One region of the Clostridium sp. CS1-1 genome, then DNA from elsewhere that is predicted to be linked to it. Evidence: a T-box and tRNA genes for the amino acid it is inferred to sense, from the RefSeq annotation. Region 1 holds a T-box; the other regions hold tRNA genes.
The links. The T-box of region 1 lies ahead of pheS (phenylalanine--tRNA ligase subunit alpha). A T-box ahead of a tRNA ligase gene usually reads a tRNA of that ligase, here a tRNA-Phe.
Positions count from the first base shown of each region.

Region 2: it encodes a tRNA-Phe, which carries the amino acid that the T-box ahead of pheS (phenylalanine--tRNA ligase subunit alpha) is inferred to sense. The anticodon was not compared.
Region 3: it encodes a tRNA-Phe, which carries the amino acid that the T-box ahead of pheS (phenylalanine--tRNA ligase subunit alpha) is inferred to sense. The anticodon was not compared.

Region 1 is NZ_CM148680.1:4,390,937-4,396,570, forward strand. Features, by position in the region: gene pheT (phenylalanine--tRNA ligase subunit beta) at 413-2,791, opposite strand; gene pheS (phenylalanine--tRNA ligase subunit alpha) at 2,818-3,837, opposite strand; T-box leader at 3,897-4,116, opposite strand; gene AC0N0V_RS20790 (TrmH family RNA methyltransferase) at 4,417-5,199, opposite strand; gene AC0N0V_RS20795 (potassium channel family protein) at 5,213-5,634, opposite strand, start outside.
Region 2 is NZ_CM148680.1:432,763-438,396, reverse strand. Features, by position in the region: gene folK (2-amino-4-hydroxy-6-hydroxymethyldihydropteridine diphosphokinase) at 1-373, opposite strand, end outside; gene AC0N0V_RS01930 (HD domain-containing protein) at 418-897, opposite strand; gene folE (GTP cyclohydrolase I FolE) at 916-1,473, opposite strand; tRNA gene AC0N0V_RS01920 (tRNA-Phe) at 1,919-1,994, opposite strand; rRNA gene rrf (5S ribosomal RNA) at 2,004-2,120, opposite strand; rRNA gene AC0N0V_RS01910 (23S ribosomal RNA) at 2,300-5,200, opposite strand; tRNA gene AC0N0V_RS01905 (tRNA-Ile) at 5,309-5,385, opposite strand; tRNA gene AC0N0V_RS01900 (tRNA-Ala) at 5,389-5,464, opposite strand; rRNA gene AC0N0V_RS01895 (16S ribosomal RNA) at 5,564-5,634, opposite strand, start outside.
Region 3 is NZ_CM148680.1:2,038-7,671, forward strand. Features, by position in the region: rRNA gene AC0N0V_RS00010 (23S ribosomal RNA) at 1-2,808, shown strand, start outside; rRNA gene rrf (5S ribosomal RNA) at 2,864-2,980, shown strand; tRNA gene AC0N0V_RS00020 (tRNA-Phe) at 2,990-3,065, shown strand; gene AC0N0V_RS00025 (peptidylprolyl isomerase) at 3,203-3,949, shown strand; rRNA gene AC0N0V_RS00030 (16S ribosomal RNA) at 4,390-5,634, shown strand, end outside.

The sequences.
Region 1 (5,634 bases):
ATTATTCTACCATAAAACTTGTATATATTAAACAATTTTATAACAAGTTATCAAATATAAACAGATTTCTAAGCATCAGATAGTATTTAATTACGTCTGATGCTTAAAAATCCTTATCAAGGACGTAGTCACTCTAATAAAAAAGACAGTAGGATGATTGCTCTTCTCTACTGCCCTTTTTATCCGATGACTTCCCGCTCTAATACTCCAATCACACTCTGTGAAAGCAATTCATACAAAATTAGAGATTTGGGCTCTCTACTTAGCTATGCATAAGTGATTCCCACCAAATCAGAGATTTGGGCTCTCTACTTAACTATGCATAAGTGATTCCCACTAAATCAGAGATTTGGGCTCTCTACTTAGCTGTGCATAAGTGATTCCCACCAAATCAGAGATTTGGGCTCTCTACTTATCTAAGCTGTGCTCCCAACTTATTTTCTAAAGTTCTTACTATCTTATCATGAACTTTGTTTACATCTGCATCTGTTAAAGTTCTATTTTCTACTCTATAAACTATAGAGTAAGCTATGCTCTTCTTACCTTCTGGTACTTGTTCTCCTTTATACACGTCAAATAATTTTATGCTTTCTACCATGTTTCCACCTTGTTTCCACATGATATCTTCTATCTCTTGCACAAGTACACTATCATCTATTAATATTGCCATATCCCTTGTTACTGCAGGGTATTTAGGAAGAGCTTTATATTTTCTATCTAAGTTTGCATTACTATAAAGTACATCTAAGTTTAATTCTGCTATATAACATCTTCCATCTATACCATAGTTATCAGCAGCGTCAGGATGAACTTCTCCCAGAATACCTACTAAATCTTTCTTTATGTAAAGAGCAGCAGTTTTTCCTGGATGGAAGGTAACATTTTCGCTTTCTCTCTTAAATGAAAATTTTTGAACTCCCAATGTGTCCAATATATTTTCTACTATTCCTTTTAGATTAAAGTAATCTACTCCACCATATAATCCTATTGTTACTATGTTTCTCTCCTCTGGCAGTTTAGTTTGATCTTCATTTGGTATATAAACTTTACCCATTTCAAATAATCTTGCGTATTCATTATTTCTTGAGTAATTTCTAGCAAGTGATTCTAGCATAGATGGTATAGTAGTTGTTCTCATTATGCTATAATCCTCTCCTAAAGGATTTCTTATAGCTACAGCATTTCTTAAGCTACTATCTTCAGGTAAAAGCACTTTATCAAAAACTTTACGACTTACAAAAGAATAGCTTATTGATTGGTTAAGTCCGCTTCCTATTAAAGCTTCTATAACTTTATCATCTAAGTGCTGCTTTGTATTTTTTCCACCTCTAGTACTAGCAGTTTTTACAAGAGTTGTAGGAATATTATTATATCCGTAAATTCTTGCTATCTCTTCTGCTACGTCCTCCTTTATATTTACATCACATCTAAATGTAGGTACATTTATAACTAAAGTGTCTCCCTTTATCTCAGTGATTAAATCTAATCTATTTAGATAACCTCTCATGTCTTCCTTAGAGATTTCTGTTCCAAGGAATTTATTGATCCAGTTATATTCTACTTCTACAGTATGAGGTTGAAGTTTTTCAGGATATATATCAATAGTGCCTTCCATAACTTCTCCTGCCCCTATTTCTTCAACTAGATGGCAAGCTCTATTCATAGCAATTTCAACTAAATTTGGATCTAAATCTTTCTCAAATCTTGATGAAGCTTCAGTTCTAAGGCCTAGTTTTTGAGAGGACACTCTTATGTTAGTTCCATTAAAGTTAGCGCTCTCAAAAACAACATATGTAGTATCTTCCTTTACCTCTGAATTAAGCCCTCCCATGATTCCTGCAAGACCTATCGTTTTTTCTCCATCTTTTATATTAAGCACATCTGAGTTTAAAGTTCTCTCTTCACCGTCTAATGTAGTAAATTTTTCTCCTTCTTTTGCCCTTTCTACTACTATAGTTCTAGTTGATATCTCTCTAACATCGAATGCATGCAGCGGTTGACCAAGCTCTAACATAACGAAGTTTGTTATATCTACCATGTTATTTATCGGTCTAACACCTGCTTCTAAAAGTCTATCCTGCATCCAACCTGGTGATGGTTCTATTTTTATATTTTTTACACCTCTTGCCATGTATCGTCTGCATAATTGATCTCTTATCTCCACTTTTATTTCATTTTCTATATCATCGCTGCATACTGTGTTATATAGTAGCGATGGAACTTGATAAGTTGTATTTAAAGTAGCTGCAGTTTCTCTAGCCATACCTACTATACTTAAGCAATCAGGTCTATTAGAAGTTATTTCTAAATCTATTATTGCACTTGTCATATTTAAAACTTCTTTTATATCTTTGCCAATTGGCGTATCTTGAGGAAGTATCATAAGTCCATGCACAGGCTCATCTCCTGCTATTCCGAGCTCTTCTTCTGAGCAAAACATACCATTTGAAACTACTCCTCTAAGCTTACCTTTTTTTATCTTTACTCCATTATGTATTGTGGAGCCGTGAAGAGCTGCAGGTACTATATCTCCTTCTTTCATATTAGTAGCACCTGTAACAATTTGTATCGGCTCAGCTTCTCCTATATCTGCAAAACAAACAGATAACTTATCTGCATCTGGGTGTTGTTCTATTTTTGCTAATTTAGCTGTAACAACATTTTGTATTTCGTCACCGGTAGTTACAACTTCTTCTACCTTAGAACCACTTAAAGTTAGTCTATCCCCTAACTCCTTTGGTGAAATATCTACATCAACATAGTCTTTTAACCATTTAACAGGAACTTTCATTTCAATATCCTCCTTATTTATCCTAATTAAAATTGATTTAAGAATCTCATATCACTTTCATATAACTGTCTTATATCATCAATTCCATACTTAAGCATAACCATTCTATCTACTCCAAATCCAAAAGCAAATCCGCTGTATACTTCAGGATCTATCCCACAATTTCTTAAAACCTGTGGATGTACCATACCGCAACCTAAAAGCTCCATCCAGCCCTCGCCTTTACATACTCTACAACCTTCTCCGTCACATACAAAGCATGTAGCATCCATTTCTGCTGAAGGTTCTGTGAATGGGAAATGGTGTGGTCTAAACTTAGTCTTTAAATCATCTCCAAACATCTTTTTAGCAAATACCTCAAGCGTTCCCTTTAAATCTGCAAAGGTTATTCCCTTATCTACTACTAGCCCTTCCATTTGATAGAATATTGGTGAGTGTGTGGCGTCCACTGCATCAGAACGATAAACCTTTCCTGGAGCTATCATCTTTATAGGTGGCTTTTGTTCCTCCATTGTTCTAACCTGTAGTGGTGAGGTTTGAGTTCTTAAAACCAAGTTATCATTTATATAAAATGTATCCTGTTCACCTCTTGCAGGGTGATTCTTAGGTATATTTAATGCTTCAAAATTATAATAATCAAGCTCTACCTCTGGACCTTCCTCTATCGTAAAGCCCATTGATATGAATATTTCCTTCATATCGTTTAAAGTTTGCTCAAGTGGATGTCTTTTTCCCAGGCTCTGTTTTATTCCAGGCATGGAAATATCGATTATTTCACTCTGTAATCTTATATTTTTTTCTTTATTCTTTACTTCTTTTGCGTATTCTTCTAAAGAAGTTTCAATTGAAGCTCTTACCTCATTAGCAATCTTTCCAACTAAAGGTCTCTCTTCTGCAGAAAGCGCACCCATACCTCTAAGTATTTGTGTTAACTCTCCCTTTTTGCCAAGGTATTTAACTCTTATGTTTTCAAGCTCAGAACTATTTACAGCACTCTTTAACTCTTCAAGAGCACTATTACCTATAGATTGTAATTTTTCTTTCATTTGTTCTTCTCCTTTCTACATTACCTAATTTACTACAAAATAAAAAAGTCCATCCCTAGTTAAGGGACGAACTTAAATCCGCGTTACCACCCAAATTGATACTGAAATAAACAATATCCTCTTTGTAAATTTATCGGTTATCCCGCCAACTGCTACTCTTCTTTCACAGCAAGAACTCCAGAGTGAACTTCAATATATAATCTTCTAAGAAGGTTTCCACCCAAGCCCTTCTCTCTCTTAAAGAAACTATATATTTACTCTCTCCATCATAGTTAATATATGTAATTTTACTTTCTAATTTTACAGATACATTTCACTATTGTCAATAGAAATTTAATATCTTTCATCAGAAACAAAACCATTAGCTACATAGCTAGTTTATTATTATAACTCAAGAATGAATGCATTTAAATTATTTATTATGTTTCTTGATAAACTTATCCTTAGGATCTTAGAACTTTTGATTGTCTGAGCGATAGCGAGTTATCAAAAGTTCTTGGATTATAGGGATAAGTGAATCTTAGAAGCATAGTAAATAATTTAACGCATGAATGTTGAGTTATAATAATAAACTAGCGTTTAACTAAGGTTTTGTCTCACCACTTCAAACATCATAACTGACGCTGCTACAGATACATTTAGGGATTCTGCTCCGCCAGGCATTGGTATCTTGATTTTTATATCTGATAAATCAAATAGTTCTTTACTTATACCATTTCCTTCATTTCCGACAGCTATTATTACTTTATCTTTTAAGTCTACATCATAAAAATTATTCACCGTATCTAGTGAGCTTACAACTAATTTAAATCCATTAAATCTTAAAAGCTCCAGTTGTGCCAAGTTATCATCTTGTATTATTGGTATGTGAAAAACAGATCCCATTGTAGACCTCAAGGTTTTTTCGTTATAAATGTCAACGGTACCCTTCGTCATTAATACTCCTAAGGCTCCTGCTGCATGAGCTGTTCTTATTATTGTGCCCATATTTCCTGGGTCTTGAACTTTATCAGCCAATATGTAAAATCCTTGCTTATTCTCAAGGGCAATATTTTTATTATTAACAACAGCTACAATTCCTTGAGGAGTATCTGTGCTACTTATGATTTTTAAAATCTGCTCTGTAACACTATAAACTTTTGTGTTTTTTTGTAATTTAGATTCAACATCGAAATTATTCCACCTATCCTTGGCACTTTCACTTATAAAAACTAAAGGAACCTCAAAATCAGATTCTAAAGCTTCACATGCAAATCTAAATCCTTCAACTAAAAATTTGCCACTTTCATTTCTATACTTTTTTTCCTTCAGTTTTTTTATATCTTTGATTAATAGGTTATCTTTACTTTGAATAGTTTCCAATTATGTTTCACCCTTATCCCTTAATAATCTCTAGCTTATTTAAACATTTATACTTACCTATTGCTACAATTACATCCCCTTTTGCAATTGTATAATCTGAGCTAGGAGATATATCAATATCATCTTTTCTTTTAACCGCTACTACATTTATACCATACTTCGCTCTCATGTCTAGTTCTCCTAGTGTTTTATTATGCCATTCTTCAGAAGACATAATTTCAGCAATACTGTATTCGGAAGAAAGCTCGATGTAATCTAATACATTATCCCCAACAAGGTCATGAGCAACTCTCACACCAGTATCTCTTTCAGGGAAAACCACCTTATCGGCACCTATCTTATATAAAATCTTTGCATGAAGTTCAGTATTTGCCTTGGCAATTACATATTTGATTCCAATTTCTTTGGCTAAAAGAGTTATCATTACACTGTCTT
Region 2 (5,634 bases), 1.1 Mb from region 1:
CAACGTATGCTGTATGCCATCCCCTATCGATTTCAACTGCTGCATAATCAAGCGGCTTTCCTATAGGAGCCCACGGCTTTTTAAGTTTTACTTTTACTCTATTTATTAAATCGTATTCTAGTAGAATAAATTCAGCTAGCTTTTCTGCAGCCTTTTCAATCAAATCATATTTTTCTTTTTTAAACTGTTCTTCTACATCCAAACATAACTTTCCATAGTTAACCGTTTTAGTTAAATCATCAGTTTCTCCCGCTTCTTGTAGGTCTAAAAAAAGCTCTAGTGATATTAGAAAACGTTGCCCCATATCCTTTTCTTGCTGATTTACCCCATGAAATGCATAAACCTCTAAATCTTTTACGTATATCTTATCCATTAGTCTCTTCTCTCCTTAATGTGCTTCTGCTATCAAATTAATTGCTAATAGGTGATACTATAATTTTTCTTTGAATTAGGCCAATTACAATCCGATACAGCCTTACAAGTGAAACATCCACGAGAGAGTTTATCACTTAAGTAAAATATCTCATTGAAGCCCTCTCTTCCACTTTTCATTCCCCTGTGACTTGAAATAGCACCTATAATTATTCCTATCTCTTCTTCTACAAATCCACACTGAATTAAAATATCTTCTGCTAAATTACAGCTAGCTATCTCATGTGAAATGCCTTCCTTATATTGCATCCATCTTCCTATATCATGCAATAGAGCTGCTGCGTAAACTATTTGCTTATCTATTCCTATGCCCTTTTCTAAATTCATAATGTAAGCTATTCTTGCTACATCTAAAAAATGCTGCAAATCATGTTTACAGAAAATCCTATTCTTTTCATACTCTATACTTTTGTTTAAGTACTCTATGAAATTTTTATTATTTAATATAGCATTAACTTTGTCCAAATAAGCTACATCTCCCCATCATATCTTAATCATTCTATATACATCTTCTCTAAGTGATAAATCTTCTTTAAACTTTCCTTTTGTAACAACTGTTACTGTTTTGCTGCCCTGCTTCTTTACACCTCTCATAGTCATACACATATGCTCTGCCTCAATCACTACCATTACACCTTTAGCATCTAGGTACTCCATTATAGCATCTGCGACCTGTGAAGTCATTCTCTCTTGAAGTTGTGGCCTTTTTGCAAATACATCAACTGTTCTTGCTAATTTGCTCAAACCTGCAACTTTTCCACTTGGTATATAAGCCACATGAGCCTTTCCATAAAAGGGAACCAAATGATGCTCACACATCGAGTAAAACTGTATATCTTTTTCTAATATTATGTCATCACTATCAACAGTAAAAGTCTTACTTAAATGCTCTTCTGGGGATGTATATAAACCTGAAAAAATTTCGGTATACATTCTTGCTATCCTATCAGGAGTTTCAATTAATCCTTCTCTTCCTGGATCCTCTCCTATAGCTTCAATAATCATTTTAACTGCTGCTTTAATTTTGCTTTCATCTACCATAGTTTTTTATTGAACACATTATTTATATAATGATTCGTTCAATAATCCTCCTCTCATGTTGAAAGATTTTATAAGTTATTGAAAACTTTTGTAATATCATAAATTAAACAAATATTTCACAATATTATCATAATTATCATAAATTATAACACTTAAATCATAAGTTTACAATAAGCTTCAAAGTATAATAAGGTAATTTTAGTATTTTTTAGTTTTAAAATGTAAATTTTAAAATATATTACTAAATTATCTATAGTGTTTCGTCTTTCCTTAGTATAACAAATATTTTACATATTCATTATAGTGTTTGTTGCTCAATATCAATATACCTATTATCCTTTAATACTAAACATTTTATTACTTTATTATTTTTTTAACAAATCTTAAATATAAAATAACTATCTTTAAAGTAAAAAAAGCACTTCATAATTAAATGAAGTGCTTTTGGTGGCCAGACCAGGAATCGAACCAGGGACACGAGGATTTTCAGTCCTCTGCTCTACCGACTGAGCTATCTAGCCAAATTACATATCTAGCAGCGACCTACTCTTCCACACAGTCTCCCGTGCAGTACCATTGGCACTGTGAAGCTTAACCATCGTGTTCGGAATGGGAACGGGTGTAACCTTCACGTCATAACCACTAGATTCGCAAAAATTGCTATAAGCTTCGCATTTCTGCGTCAAATCCTTCGCTGTGGTGCTCATTTACTGAAGTAAACTCTGCTCCTCGCTCAAGCTTTTCCTTGAACTGCTCGCTTCTATCAATTTTTATTGTTATTTTTTGTTTGAAAGAATTGTTCTCTCAAAATTGCACAGTGATATATTAGGTCAAGCCCTCGACCTATTAGTATCAGTCAGCTGAACATGTTACCATGCTTACACCTCTGACCTATCAACCTTGTGTTCTTCAAGGGGTCTTACTAGCTTACGCTATGGGAAATCTTATCTTGAGGTGGGCTTCACGCTTAGATGCTTTCAGCGTTTATCCCGTCCCGACATAGCTACCCAGCTGTGCTCCTGGCGGAACAACTGGTGCACCAGAGGTCAGTCCATCCCGGTCCTCTCGTACTAAGGACAGCTCCTCTCAAATTTCCTACGCCCGCGACGGATAGGGACCGAACTGTCTCACGACGTTCTGAACCCAGCTCGCGTGCCGCTTTAATGGGCGAACAGCCCAACCCTTGGGACCTACTTCAGCCCCAGGATGCGACGAGCCGACATCGAGGTGCCAAACCTCCCCGTCGATGTGGACTCTTGGGGGAGATCAGCCTGTTATCCCCGAGGTAGCTTTTATCCGTTGAGCGATGGCCCTCCCACGAGGTACCACCGGATCACTAAGCCCGACTTTCGTCCCTGCTCCACTTGTTTGTGTCGCAGTCAGGCTCCCTTCTGCCTTTGCACTCTACGAACGATTTCCAACCGTTCTGAGGGAACCTTTGGGCGCCTCCGTTACTTTTTAGGAGGCGACCGCCCCAGTCAAACTGCCCACCTAACAATGTCCCGTGACCAGATTCATGGCCGCCGGTTAGAATCCCAGTACTGTCAGGGTGGTATCCCAAGGACGACTCCACAAAGGCTGACGCCTCTGCTTCGCAGTCTCCCACCTATCCTGTACAGACAATACCGAGACTCAATGCTAAGCTACAGTAAAGCTCTACGGGGTCTTTCCGTCCAATCGCGGGTAGCGAGCATCTTCACTCGCAATACAATTTCGCCGGATTTGTTGTCGAGACAGTGCCCAAGTCATTACGCCATTCGTGCGGGTCGGAACTTACCCGACAAGGAATTTCGCTACCTTAGGACCGTTATAGTTACGGCCGCCGTTTACTGGGGCTTAAGTTCACACCTTCGCTTGCGCTAAGTGTTCCCCTTAACCTTCCAGCACCGGGCAGGCGTCAGCCCCTATACATCAGCTTTCGCTTTAGCAGAGACCTGTGTTTTTGCTAAACAGTTGCTTGGGCCTATTCTCTGCGACCACCTTGCGGTGGCACCCCTTCTCCCGAAGTTACGGGGTCAATTTGCCGAGTTCCTTGACAACAATTCTTCCGCTGGTCTTAGGATTCTCTCCTCACCTACCTGTGTCGGTTTGCGGTACGGGCACCAGTTTACTCCATAGAGACTTTTCTTGGCAGCGTGGAATCAGATACTTCGCCCAAAAGGGCTCCCCGTAACACCTCAGCATTAACTAGACGGATTTGCCTATCTAGTCTGCCTAAGTGCTTAGACGCACATCCAATAGTGCGCACATCTTATCCTCCTGCGTCATCCCATTTGTAATAACGCAAACTGGTGGTATCGGAATATCAACCGATTGTCCATCACCTACGCCTTTCGGCCTCGGCTTAGGTCCCGACTAACCCTGAGCGGACGAGCCTTCCTCAGGAAACCTTAGGTTTTCGACCAATAAGATTCTCACTTATTTCTCGCTACTTATGCCAGCATACTCACTCCTGTACAGTCCACCGCTCCTTACGGTACGACTTCAACCCATACAGGAAGCTCCTCTACCACTCACCTTACGGTGAATCCATAGCTTCGGTGGTAAGTTTTAGCCCCGAACATCTTCGGCGCAGGATCTCTCGACTAGTGAGCTATTACGCACTCTTTAAATGAGTGGCTGCTTCTAAGCCAACATCCTAGTTGTCTTAGAAATCCCACATCCTTTTCCACTTAACTTACACTTTGGGACCTTAGCTGATGGTCTGGGCTGTTTCCCTTTTGACCACGGATCTTATCATTCGTAGTCTGACTGCTTTGATTCAAGTATATGGCATTCGGAGTTTGATAGGGTTCAGTAACTGTTGTCAGCCCCTAGCCCATTCAGTGCTCTACCTCCACTACTCATTCAAAACGCTAGCCCTAAAGCTATTTCGAGGAGAACCAGCTATCTCCGAGTTCGATTGGAATTTCTCCGCTATCCACAGCTCATCCCATGGTTTTTCAACACCAATGTGGTTCGGTCCTCCACGGAATTTTACTTCCGCTTCAACCTGTCCATGGATAGGTCACCCGGTTTCGGGTCTACGACATGCAACTTTTTGCCCTATTCAGACTCGGTTTCCCTTCGGCTGCGTATCTTAAATACTTAACCTTGCTACACATCGTAACTCGCTGGCTCGTTCTACAAAAAGCACGTCGTCGCAGGTAAAACTGCTTCGACTGATTGTGGACACACGGTTTCAGGTTCTATTTCACTCCCCTTCCGGGGTTCTTTTCACCTTTCCCTCACGGTACTGCTTCACTATCGGTCACCAGTTAGTATTTAGCCTTGGGAGGTGGTCCTCCCTGCTTCCCACAAGGTTTCACGTGTCTCGTGGTACTCTGGATCAGATCTAGAAGTTTTCATTTTCATCTACAGGGCTGTTACCTTCTATGGCGGAGCCTTCCAGCTCTCTTCAATTAATTCCTACTTCCTTTTATGATCTGTCCGCAACCCCAGGAACAAGTTCCTGGTTTGGGCTCTTTCCCTTTCGCTCGCCGCTACTTAGGAAATCGATTTTTCTTTCTCTTCCTCCGGGTACTTAGATGTTTCAGTTCCCCGGGTATACCTCTATAAACCTATGAATTCAGTTTACAGTACATAGCGTTAGCTATGTGGGTTGCCCCATTCGGAAATCTCCGGATCGCAGGCTATTTGCGCCTACCCGAAGCTTATCGCAGCTTATCGCGTCCTTCATCGGCTACTGGTGCCAAGGCATTCACCATGCGCCCTTTGTAGCTTGACCTTAAATCATAATTCTACAAAGGTATATATACCTTTAGCTTTACTTTGTTTATGTTAAATAACTTTCATTATTTAACGCTTATCACTGTGCAATTTTCAAAGAACAATGTGGTGGGCTTAAATGGACTCGAACCATCGACCTCACGCTTATCAGGCGTGCGCTCTAACCAGCTGAGCTATAAGCCCGTATGGTGGAGATAAAGGGATTCGAACCCTTGACCCCCTGCGTGCAAGGCAGGTGCTCTCCCAGCTGAGCTATACCCCCATACTATAAAGAAACATAATAGTCTCTCAAAATTAAACAGAGTGTAAACCAGAACTCCAATGTAACTAAAAACCTAAGTTTCTAGTTATTATTCCTTAGAAAGGAGGTGATCCAGCCGCAGGTTCTCCTACGGCTACCTTGTTACGACTTCACCCCAATCACTGACCCCA
Region 3 (5,634 bases), 660 kb from region 1:
CTGCGATCCGGAGATTTCCGAATGGGGCAACCCACATAGCTAACGCTATGTACTGTAAACTGAATTCATAGGTTTATAGAGGTAGACCCGGGGAACTGAAACATCTAAGTACCCGGAGGAAGAGAAAGAAAAATCGATTTCCTAAGTAGCGGCGAGCGAAAGGGAAAGAGCCCAAACCAGGAACTTGTTCCTGGGGTTGCGGACAGATCATTAAATACTGTGATTTCTTAATTGAAGAGAGCTGGAAGGCTCCGCCATAGAAGGTAACAGCCCTGTAGGTAAAAAGAATAACAGTCAGATCTGATCCAGAGTACCACGAGACACGTGAAACCTTGTGGGAAGCAGGGAGGACCACCTCCCAAGGCTAAATACTAACTGGTGACCGATAGTGAAGCAGTACCGTGAGGGAAAGGTGAAAAGAACCCCGGAAGGGGAGTGAAATAGAACCTGAAACCGTGTGTCCACAATCAGTCGAAGCAGTTTTACCTGCGACGACGTGCTTTTTGTAGAACGAGCCAGCGAGTTACGATGTGTAGCAAGGTTAAGTATTTAAGATACGTAGCCGAAGGGAAACCGAGTCTGAATAGGGCAAAAAGTTGCATGTCGTAGACCCGAAACCGGGTGACCTATCCATGGACAGGTTGAAGCGGAAGTAAAATTCCGTGGAGGACCGAACCACATTGGTGTTGAAAAACCATGGGATGAGCTGTGGATAGCGGAGAAATTCCAATCGAACTCGGAGATAGCTGGTTCTCCTCGAAATAGCTTTAGGGCTAGCGTTTTGAATGAGTAGTGGAGGTAGAGCACTGAATGGGCTAGGGGCTGACAACAGTTACTGAACCCTATCAAACTCCGAATGCCATATACTTGAATCAAAGCAGTCAGACTACGAATGATAAGATCCGTGGTCAAAAGGGAAACAGCCCAGACCATCAGCTAAGGTCCCAAAGTGTAAGTTAAGTGGAAAAGGATGTGGGATTTCCAAGACAACTAGGATGTTGGCTTAGAAGCAGCCACTCATTTAAAGAGTGCGTAATAGCTCACTAGTCGAGAGATCCTGCGCCGAAGATGTTCGGGGCTAAAACTTACCACCGAAGCTATGGATTGATACGTAAGTATCAGTGGTAGAGGAGCTTCCTGTATGGGTTGAAGTCGTACCGTAAGGAGCGGTGGACTGTACAGGAGTGAGTATGCTGGCATAAGTAGCGAGAAATAAGTGAGAATCTTATTGGTCGAAAACCTAAGGTTTCCTGAGGAAGGCTCGTCCGCTCAGGGTTAGTCGGGACCTAAGCCGAGGCCGAAAGGCGTAGGTGATGGACAATCGGTTGATATTCCGATACCACCAGTTTGCGTTATTACAAATGGGATGACGCAGGAGGATAGGATGTGCGCACTATTGGATGTGCGTCTAAGCACTTAGGCAGACTAGATAGGCAAATCCGTCTAGTTAATGCTGAGGTGTTACGGGGAGCCCTTTTGGGCGAAGTATCTGATTCCACGCTGCCAAGAAAAGTCTCTATGGAGTGAACTGGTGCCCGTACCGCAAACCGACACAGGTAGGTGAGGAGAGAATCCTAAGACCAGCGGAAGAATTGTTGTCAAGGAACTCGGCAAATTGACCCCGTAACTTCGGGAGAAGGGGTGCCACCGCAAGGTGGTCGCAGAGAATAGGCCCAAGCAACTGTTTAGCAAAAACACAGGTCTCTGCTAAAGCGAAAGCTGATGTATAGGGGCTGACGCCTGCCCGGTGCTGGAAGGTTAAGGGGAACACTTAGCGCAAGCGAAGGTGTGAACTTAAGCCCCAGTAAACGGCGGCCGTAACTATAACGGTCCTAAGGTAGCGAAATTCCTTGTCGGGTAAGTTCCGACCCGCACGAATGGCGTAATGACTTGGGCACTGTCTCGACAACAAATCCGGCGAAATTGTATTGCGAGTGAAGATGCTCGCTACCCGCGATTGGACGGAAAGACCCCGTAGAGCTTTACTGTAGCTTAGCATTGAGTCTCGGTATTGTCTGTACAGGATAGGTGGGAGACTGCGAAGCAGAGGCGTCAGCCTTTGTGGAGTCGTCCTTGGGATACCACCCTGACAGTACTGGGATTCTAACCGGCGGCCATGAATCTGGTCACGGGACATTGTTAGGTGGGCAGTTTGACTGGGGCGGTCGCCTCCTAAAAAGTAACGGAGGCGCCCAAAGGTTCCCTCAGAACGGTTGGAAATCGTTCGTAGAGTGCAAAGGCAGAAGGGAGCCTGACTGCGACACAAACAAGTGGAGCAGGGACGAAAGTCGGGCTTAGTGATCCGGTGGTACCTCGTGGGAGGGCCATCGCTCAACGGATAAAAGCTACCTCGGGGATAACAGGCTGATCTCCCCCAAGAGTCCACATCGACGGGGAGGTTTGGCACCTCGATGTCGGCTCGTCGCATCCTGGGGCTGAAGTAGGTCCCAAGGGTTGGGCTGTTCGCCCATTAAAGCGGCACGCGAGCTGGGTTCAGAACGTCGTGAGACAGTTCGGTCCCTATCCGTCGCGGGCGTAGGAAATTTGAGAGGAGCTGTCCTTAGTACGAGAGGACCGGGATGGACTGACCTCTGGTGCACCAGTTGTTCCGCCAGGAGCACAGCTGGGTAGCTATGTCGGGACGGGATAAACGCTGAAAGCATCTAAGCGTGAAGCCCACCTCAAGATAAGATTTCCCATAGCGTAAGCTAGTAAGACCCCTTGAAGAACACAAGGTTGATAGGTCAGAGGTGTAAGCATGGTAACATGTTCAGCTGACTGATACTAATAGGTCGAGGGCTTGACCTAAAACATCACTGTGCAATTTTGAGAGAATGAAATTCTCTTAATAAACTAAATAGAATCTAGTGGTTATGACGTGAAGGCTACACCCGTTCCCATTCCGAACACGATGGTTAAGCTTCACAGTGCCGATGGTACTGCACGGGAGACTGTGTGGAAGAGTAGGTCGCTGCTAGATATATAATTTGGCTAGATAGCTCAGTCGGTAGAGCAGAGGACTGAAAATCCTCGTGTCCCTGGTTCGATTCCTGGTCTGGCCACCAAAACTTCAGATAAATTCTGAAGTTTTTTTATTTATTATAAAATAAATATACAATAATTAAACATATTGTGGAAAAATGGATAAATATATGTCATAATAATTTATGTTAAATAAAATAAAATTTTAAGGAGAAACACTATGGAGAATAAAGTATTAGCAACAGTTAATGGTGTAGAAATAACAGAAAGAGAATTAGAAGCAACAATATCTAGATTTCCTAGAGAAAGACAAGGATATTTAATGACAGAGAAGGGTAGGGCTCAATTACTTGAAGAAATAATATCTTTCGAATTAATTTATAACTATGCTAAAGATTCTGGAATGGAAAATGATGAACAATATATTGAGCAATTAGAAAGAGCTAAGAAGGAAATTTTAACTCAAACAGCTATATCTAAGGTTGTATCTGAGGCTAATGTTAGTGATAAAGAGGTAGAAGATTTCTATAGTGCTAACAGCGAAATGTTTAAGGAACCAGAATTAGTAGATGCGAAGCATATATTAGTTGAAACAAAAGAGAAGGCAGAAGAAATATTAGGGAAAATAGAGAATGGTATGTCTTTTGAGGAGGCTGCTAAGGAGTTTTCTTCTTGTCCATCAAATGCTCAAGGTGGAAGTCTTGGAAGATTTTCTAGAGGACAAATGGTACCTGAGTTTGAAGAAGCTGCATTTAGTCTTAAGATAGGAGAAGTAAGCGAACCAGTTAAAACACAATTTGGATATCATTTAATAAAGGTCGAAGAAAAGATTGAAGGCTCTGTGAAGTCTTTCGATCAAGTAAAAGATACAATTAAAAATAATTTATTACAAGAAAGACAAGCGTTTAAGTATTCTCAATTAAACAATGATCTTAGAAAAAAATATAATGTAGAGATAAATAAATAATATAATAATTGTAAATTTTAGGGCTCTGATATTTTAAAAGCAGAGTCCTAAAATTTATAGTAATATAATTGGTGGCTTGTATAAACTCATCCTAGAGTGTCATTACATTAAATATTGAGCATTTTATAGGTATATTGAGTAATGTTAAATTAAGCTTTAAATTTAATACTACTAATGTTTTGTTTAATATATATATATGATAAAATAATATATGTTGTTGAGAGATGCGACAAAGTATAACAAACAACTTTAAAAAATGATAAAAAAGTTATTGACAAGGTAAAACAAAGATGTTAAACTAAGTAAGCAGTCGAGATGAGACAAATTGATCCTTGAAAATTAAACAGAGTGAAAGATAAGTTAAAACTTATTTTTAAATAAACCAGCAATTCTTTGAGTTACTTTTAAAGTAACAAAACAGTAATGAGCAAGCAAACTTTTAAATTGAGAGTTTGATCCTGGCTCAGGACGAACGCTGGCGGCGTGCCTAACACATGCAAGTCGAGCGATGAAACCCTTCGGGGTGGATTAGCGGCGGACGGGTGAGTAACACGTGGGTAACCTGCCTCAAAGAGGGGGATAGCCTCCCGAAAGGGAGATTAATACCGCATAACATTAGTTTTTCGCATGAAGGACTAATTAAAGGAGTAATCCGCTTTGAGATGGACCCGCGGCGCATTAGCTAGTTGGTGAGGTAAAGGCTCACCAAGGCGACGATGCGTAGCCGACCTGAGAGGGTGATCGGCCACATTGGAACTGAGATACGGTCCAGACTCCTACGGGAGGCAGCAGTGGGGAATATTGCACAATGGGCGAAAGCCTGATGCAGCAACGCCGCGTGAGTGATGAAGGCCTTCGGGTTGTAAAGCTCTGTCTTTGGGGACGATAATGACGGTACCCAAGGAGGAAGCCACGGCTAACTACGTGCCAGCAGCCGCGGTAATACGTAGGTGGCAAGCGTTGTCCGGATTTACTGGGCGTAAAGGATGCGTAGGCGGATATTTAAGTGAGATGTGAAATTCCCGGGCTTAACTTGGGAGCTGCATTTCAAACTGGATATCTAGAGTGTGGGAGAGGAGAATGGAATTCCTAGTGTAGCGGTGAAATGCGTAGAGATTAGGAAGAACACCAGTGGCGAAGGCGATTCTCTGGACCATAACTGACGCTGAGGCATGAAAGCGTGGGTAGCAAACAGGATTAGATACCCTGGTAGTCCACGCCGTAAACGATGAGTACTAGGTGTAGGGGGGTCCAACCCTCTGTGCCGCAGTTAACACAATAAGTACTCCGCCTGGGAAGTACGATCGCAAGATTAAAACTCAAAGGAATTGACGGGGGCCCGCACAAGCAGCGGAGCATGTGGTTTAATTCGAAGCAACGCGAAGAACCTTACCTGGACTTGACATCCCCTGAATTACTCGTAATGGAGGAAGCCCTTCGGGGCAGGGAGACAGGTGGTGCATGGTTGTCGTCAGCTCGTGTCGTGAGATGTTAGGTTAAGTCCTGCAACGAGCGCAACCCTTATCATTAGTTGCTACCATTAAGTTGAGCACTCTAGTGAGACTGCCCGGGTTAACCGGGAGGAAGGTGGGGATGACGTCAAATCATCATGCCCCTTATGTCCAGGGCTACACACGTGCTACAATGGTGAGTACAATTAGATGCAAACCCGCGAGGGGGAGCCA